Actinoallomurus bryophytorum: one gene and its partner. Each later gene encodes a partner of the first gene's protein in a complex. Links are inferred from orthologs where the notes say so. Each region holds a gene or a part of one and is shown on either strand. Other genes may lie near its edges.

Region 1 (3,018 bases):
CCGCGCCGTCGAGTCCGGCGACTTCGTGACCATGGACTTCGGGGCCCTGTACGGCGGTTACCACGCCGACATGACCCGTACGGTCGCGGTGGGGCCCGCCTCGGACGCGCTGCGGGAGATCTATGACCTGGTCGCGGCCGCGCAGCGCGCGGGCGTCGAGGCGGCATGCCCGGAGGCCGCCACGAAGGACGTCGACGCCGCGGCCCGCGACGTCATCGACGCCGCGGGGCACGCCGATGAGTTCCCCCACGGGCTCGGGCACGGCGTCGGCCTCGAGATCCACGAGGCACCGCTCCTGGGGTACGACAAGACCGGTAAACTGACGGATCGAGTTCCGATCACCGTCGAGCCCGGCGTCTACATCGCGGGCCGCGGCGGGGTCCGCATCGAGGACACTCTGGTCGTCCGTACGGACGGCGTGGAGCTGCTCACCAAGACGACCAAGGAACTGCTCGTCATCTAGACGGGGCAGGCCGCCTACGCAGGAGAACAGACGCAGTGGCGACGACGAACGACCTCAAGAACGGCATGACGCTGAACATCGACGGCCAGCTCTGGACCGTCCAGGAGTTCCAGCACGTCAAGCCTGGCAAGGGCGGCGCGTTCGTCCGCACCAAGCTCAAGAACATCCTGTCCGGCAAGGTGGTCGACAAGACCTTCAACGCCGGCACCAAGGTCGAGGTGGCGAGCGTCGACAAGCGGGAGATGCAGTATCTCTACCGCGAGGGCGAGGACTTCGTCTTCATGGACACCGAGACCTACGACCAGCCGCACATCCCCGGCGGCACCGTCGGCGACGCGGCCAACTTCCTGCTGCCCGAGCAGAACGCGGTGATCGCGTTCAACAACGACGTCCCGCTCTACATCGAGCTGCCGGCCGCCGTCGTGCTCGCGGTGACCGAGACCGAGCCGGGCCTGCAGGGCGACCGCTCGACCGGCGGCACCAAGCCGGCCACGGTCGAGACCGGAGCCGTGATCAACGTCCCGCTGTTCATCACCCCCGGTGAGAAGATCAAGGTCGACACTCGCTCGGGCGACTATCTCGGCCGCGGCTGACCGTGTCGGCACGCAGCAAGGCGCGAAAACGGGCCCTCGAGGTCCTGTACGAAGCGGAGATCCGGCGCGAACCACCGGCCGACGTGCTGGTACGGCGCGCCTCGGACGCCGGCCAGCCACTCGCCGAGCAGGCGTTCGTGGACCGGCTCGTCACGGGCGTGGCAGAACACCGCGACCGCATCGACGAGCTGATCGCGACCTACTCGGTCGGCTGGACCCTCGACCGCATGCCCATCGTCGACCGCAACGTCCTGCGGCTCGGCTCCTACGAGCTCCTGTGGGAGGACGAGGTACCCGACGGCGTCGCGATCAGCGAGGCGGTGGCCCTCGCCACCGAGCTGTCCACCGACGAGTCGCCCCGGTTCGTCAACGGTCTGCTGTCCCGCCTCCTCGAGCTGAAGCCCTCGCTGTCGCTCTGAGGTCTGTCCCAAGGTCGTGCGGGTGCCGTGTGGCGCCGCTTCGGTGGCGCCGCACGGGGTTATCCACAGAACCCCGTTCTCCTTCCCCGCGCTGCCGATCCGGCTGGACAATGAGAGTGGGATGGCCCCCCGGGCGGGCGGGTTCCGAGACGGGCCGGTTCCGAGACGGGCCGGTTCCGAGACGGGCCGGTTCCGAGACGGGCCGGTTCCGAGACGGGCCGGTTCCGAGACGGGCCGGTTCCGAGACGGGCCGGTTCCGAGACGGGCCGGTTCCGAGACGGGCCGGTTCCGAGACAGGCCGGTTCCGAGACAGGCCGGTTCCGAGACAGGCCGGTTCCGAGACAGGCCGGTTCCGAGACAGGCCGGTTCCGAGACAGGCCGGTTCCGAGACGGGCCGGTTCCGAGACGGGCCGGTTCCGAGACGGGCCGGTTCCGAGACGGGCCGGTTCCGAGACAGGCCGGTTCCGAGACAGGCCGGTTCCGAGACAGGCCGTAGGCGTTCAAGAGCCCCGGCGGACAGGACTGCGCTCCGCTCGCGGCGCGCGCCCTGTCGGTGCGGGCTCTAAGCTGGGAGCTGTGAGGCGAAAGAGGCAGGAGTCCCGGCGGACGGCCGTGCCGACGTGGCGGCTCGCGGTCGCGCGCCGTCCGGTACGGCGGGAGGCACCGTGACCGAGCGTCCCCGGCCCCGGCCGTCCCGAGGCCTCGTCGTGTGGGAGATCCTGCGCGAGGTTCTCGACGAGAGCGCCAAGGCGTCCGGCCGTGCCGTGCTCGACGTCCTGGACGCCGGCGGTGGCACCGGCGGGCTGGCCGTGCCGCTCGCCGAGCTCGGGCACAACGTGACGGTCGTCGACTCCAGCCCGGACGCCCTGGCGGGGCTCGAACGCCGGGCCGCCGAGGCCGGCGTGCGAGTCCGTGCGCTGCAGGGCGACGCCGACGGCCTGCCCGGAGTGGTCGGCCCGGACAGCGCGGACCTGGTGCTGTGCCACAGCGTGCTCGAATACGTCGACGACCCGGTCGCCGCGATGTCCTCGGTGGCCCGCACCGTACGCCAGGGCGGCGCCGTCAGCGTCCTGGCGGCCAACCAGGTCGCGGCCGTGCTGCACCGTGCGCTCGCCGGCCACTTCGACGACGCCCGGCGGCTGCTGTCCAGCGCCCAGGGCCGCTGGGGCGAGCACGACCCGATGCCCCGGCGGTTCACCTCCGGCATGCTCGCCGAGCTGATCGAGAACTCCGGCCTCCGCGTCGGCGAGCTGCACGGGGTGCGGGTCTTCGCCGACCTGGTCCCGAGCGGCCTCATCGACGGCGACCGCGGCACCGCGGACGAGCTCCTCGCGCTGGAGCGGGCGGCCGCCATGCACCCCGTACTCAAGGACGTCGCCACCCAGCTCCACGCCCTGGCGCGGCGGCGATAGCGATCCGCCCCATGAAAGAACGGCCGACGACGCGAGCACGCGGGTGGTCGGCATGAGCAGAAAACAGCAGCTGCACCGGCCGGGGCCGCAGCCGGGGCCGCCCGCCGACGACACCGGCTGTGGCGTGCTGC
Region 2 (3,246 bases), 3.8 Mb from region 1 along the record:
GGGACGCGCCGTTTTCACGATGCAGTTCGACTCCTACGCCGAGGTCCCAGGGAACGTCGCGCAGGAGATCATCGCCAAGGCGCGCGGCGAATAACGCCCGAGCCGAGTGACTCAACCAGCCACATTCACGAAATACGTACGTCGCAGGGCGTCAAGAGAGATTCAAGGAGACACCAGTGGCCAAGGCCAAGTTCGAGCGGACGAAGCCGCACGTAAACATCGGCACCATTGGGCACATCGACCACGGGAAGACCACCCTTACCGCGGCGATTACCAAGGTGCTCCACGACAAGCACCCTGACCTGAACCCCTTCACGCCCTTCGATGAGATCGACAAGGCACCGGAGGAGCGCGAGCGGGGTATCACGATCTCGATCGCTCACGTCGAGTACCAGACCGAGAAGCGTCACTACGCCCACGTCGACTGCCCGGGTCACGCCGACTACATCAAGAACATGATCACCGGCGCTGCCCAGATGGACGGTGCGATCCTGGTCGTGGCGGCGACGGACGGCCCGATGCCGCAGACCAAGGAGCACGTGCTCCTGGCCCGCCAGGTCGGTGTCCCGTACATCGTCGTGGCGCTCAACAAGGCCGACATGGTCGACGACGAGGAGATCCTCGAGCTCGTCGAGCTCGAGGTCCGCGAGCTGCTGTCGGAGTACGAGTTCCCGGGCGATGACGTCCCCGTGGTCCGCGTCTCCGCGCTCAAGGCCCTTGAGGGCGACGCCGAGTGGGGCTCGAAGATCGTCGAGCTCATGGACGCCTGTGACGAGAACGTCCCGGAGCCGGTTCGTGAGACCGACAGGCCGTTCCTGATGCCGATCGAGGACGTCTTCTCGATCACCGGTCGCGGCACGGTCGTCACCGGCCGCATCGAGCGTGGTGTCGTCAACGTCAACGAGACCGTCGACATCATCGGCATCCAGGAGAAGGCCACCACGACCACCGTCACCGGTGTCGAGATGTTCCGCAAGCTGCTCGACCAGGGCCAGGCGGGCGACAACGTCGGCCTGCTCCTGCGTGGCATCAAGCGCGAGGACGTCGAGCGTGGTCAGTGTGTCATCAAGCCGGGCACCAACACCCCGCACACCGAGTTCGAGGCTCAGGTCTACATCCTGTCCAAGGACGAGGGCGGCCGGCACACGCCGTTCTTCAACAACTACCGCCCGCAGTTCTACTTCCGCACCACGGACGTGACGGGCGTCGTCCACCTGCCTGAGGGCACCGAGATGGTCATGCCGGGCGACAACACCGAGATGCGTGTCGAGCTCATCCAGCCCATCGCGATGGAGGACAGCCTCCGGTTCGCGATCCGCGAGGGTGGCCGCACCGTCGGCGCCGGCCGAGTGACCAAGATCATCAAGTAGTACCCGCGGCGCGGCGGTCGGAGCTCCCGGAAACGGGCCCGGCCGCCGCACCACGACTCCCGACTTAACGGGATCTTCGCGGGAGACGCGAGAGCGGCTCACGCGGGGTGTAATCCAGCGGCACCTAGGAAGCAAAGGACACCGAGGCCACAATGGCGGGACAGAAGATCCGCATTCGGCTCAAGGCCTACGACCACGAGGTCATCGACACTTCGGCGCGAAAGATCGTCGAGACGGTGACGCGCACTGGCGCCAAGGTCGCCGGCCCGGTGCCGCTGCCGACCGAGAAGAACGTGTACTGCGTCATCCGCTCGCCGCACAAGTACAAGGACAGCCGCGAGCACTTCGAGATGCGTACGCACAAGCGCCTGATCGACATCATCGATCCGACGCCCAAGACGGTCGACTCGCTCATGCGGCTCGATCTTCCGGCCGGTGTCGACATCGAGATCAAGCTCTAAGGGCATCCAGAGATGAGCAAGCAGAGAAAGGGCGTTCTGGGCGAGAAGCTCGGTATGACCCAGGTCTTCGACGATGAGGGCCGGATCGTTCCGGTAACCGTCGTCCAAGCTGGGCCGTGCGTCGTCACCCGAGTGCGTACGCCGGACACCGACGGCTACTCCGCCGTCCAGCTCGGCTACGGCCAGATCGACCCCCGCAAGGTCAACAAGCCTCTTACCGGGCACTTCGACAAGGCCGGCGTCACGCCGCGCCGTCACGTCGTCGAGCTGCGCACCGAGGACGCCACCGAGTACGAGCTCGGCCAGGAGATCACTGTTGAGGTCTTCGAGGCCGGGCAGCGGATCGACGTCACCGGCCGCAGCAAGGGCAAGGGCACCGCGGGTGTCATGAAGCGCCACGGCTTCAAGGGCCTCAGCGCCTCTCACGGCACCCAGCGCAAGCACCGCTCACCCGGTTCGATCGGTGGCTGCGCGACGCCGGGTCGCGTGTTCAAGGGCCTGCGCATGGCCGGCCGCTACGGCAACACGCGGACGACCGTGCAGAACCTCACCGTGCACGCCATCGACGCCGACAAGGGACTGCTCCTGATCAAGGGCGCGGTTCCCGGCCCGAACGGCGGCCTGATCCTGGTGCGCAGCGCCGCGAAGGGGGCGAAGTAAGTGACCAGCAAGCTCGAGATCGAGCTCGCCCCGGAGATCTTCGACGCCAAGGTCAACGTGCCGTTGATCCACCAGGTCGTCGTGGCGCAGCTCGCCGCGGCGCGGCAGGGCACGCACAAGACCAAGACCCGCGGCGAGGTCTCCGGCGGTGGCAAGAAGCCGTATCGGCAGAAGGGCACCGGCCGGGCCCGTCAGGGTTCGACGCGCGCCCCGCAGTTCGCCGGCGGTGGCATCGTCCACGGCCCGCAGCCGCGCTCGTACGTGCAGAAGACGCCCAAGAAGATGAAGGCCGCCGCGCTTCGCGGTGCCCTGTCGGACCGGGCTCGTCACGGCCGCGTGCACGTGATGTCGGCCCTGGTCGAGGGCGACACGCCCAAGACCAAGGACGCGGTCACCGCGCTGCGCTCGATCAGCGAGGCCGAGAAGATCCTGTTGGTCCTCGACCGTGAGGACAGCGTGAGCTGGCTGAGCATCCGCAACGTCGCCGAGGTGCACGTGCTGATGGCCGACCAGCTCAACACGTACGACGTGCTCTGTAATGACGAGATCGTCTTCACCGAGCAGTCGTACCGGGCCTTTCTCGCCAAGGCGCTGGGTCAACACAGCGTCGACCACGTCGGTGGGAAGGAGAAGGCCAAGTGAGCAGGATCACCGACCCGCGCGACGTTCTCATCGCACCCGTCATCTCTGAGAAGAGCTACGGACTGCTGGACGAGAACAAATACACGTTCGAGGTTCGCCCGGACGCCAACAAG

What was found.
Region 2: the proteins of nusB (region 1) and rpsJ are in contact, whole or in part, in a solved structure (PDB 3D3B), measured with the Escherichia coli proteins. The link is inferred for Actinoallomurus bryophytorum from one-to-one orthologs.

What each region holds. Positions count from the first base shown.
Region 1 is NZ_VFOZ01000001.1:35,975-38,992, reverse strand. What follows is about bases 65-2,766. They hold nusB (transcription antitermination factor NusB), read left to right. Parts: upstream 65-1,058; coding sequence 1,059-1,475; downstream 1,476-2,766. Other genes in these bases: FB559_RS00150 (methyltransferase domain-containing protein), read left to right, coding at 2,141-2,766; efp (elongation factor P), read left to right, coding at 499-1,056; FB559_RS00165 (M24 family metallopeptidase), read left to right, coding at 65-463. In the rest of the region: more of FB559_RS00165, read left to right, coding at 1-64; more of FB559_RS00150, read left to right, coding at 2,767-2,887; FB559_RS00145 (DNA polymerase IV), read left to right, coding at 2,940-3,018. UniProt on the Escherichia coli protein: Part of the processive rRNA transcription and antitermination complex (rrnTAC). The complex forms an RNA-chaperone ring around the RNA exit tunnel of RNA polymerase (RNAP).
Region 2 is NZ_VFOZ01000001.1:3,852,366-3,855,611, forward strand. The notes cover bases 247-3,176. They hold rpsJ (30S ribosomal protein S10), read left to right. Parts: upstream 247-1,522; coding sequence 1,523-1,831; downstream 1,832-3,176. Other genes in these bases: tuf (elongation factor Tu), read left to right, coding at 247-1,370; rplC (50S ribosomal protein L3), read left to right, coding at 1,844-2,491; rplD (50S ribosomal protein L4), read left to right, coding at 2,492-3,133; rplW (50S ribosomal protein L23), read left to right, coding at 3,130-3,176. Outside these bases: fusA (elongation factor G), read left to right, coding at 1-94; more of tuf, read left to right, coding at 177-246; more of rplW, read left to right, coding at 3,177-3,246. UniProt on the Escherichia coli protein: Involved in the binding of tRNA to the ribosomes. Part of the processive rRNA transcription and antitermination complex (rrnTAC). The complex forms an RNA-chaperone ring around the RNA exit tunnel of RNA polymerase (RNAP).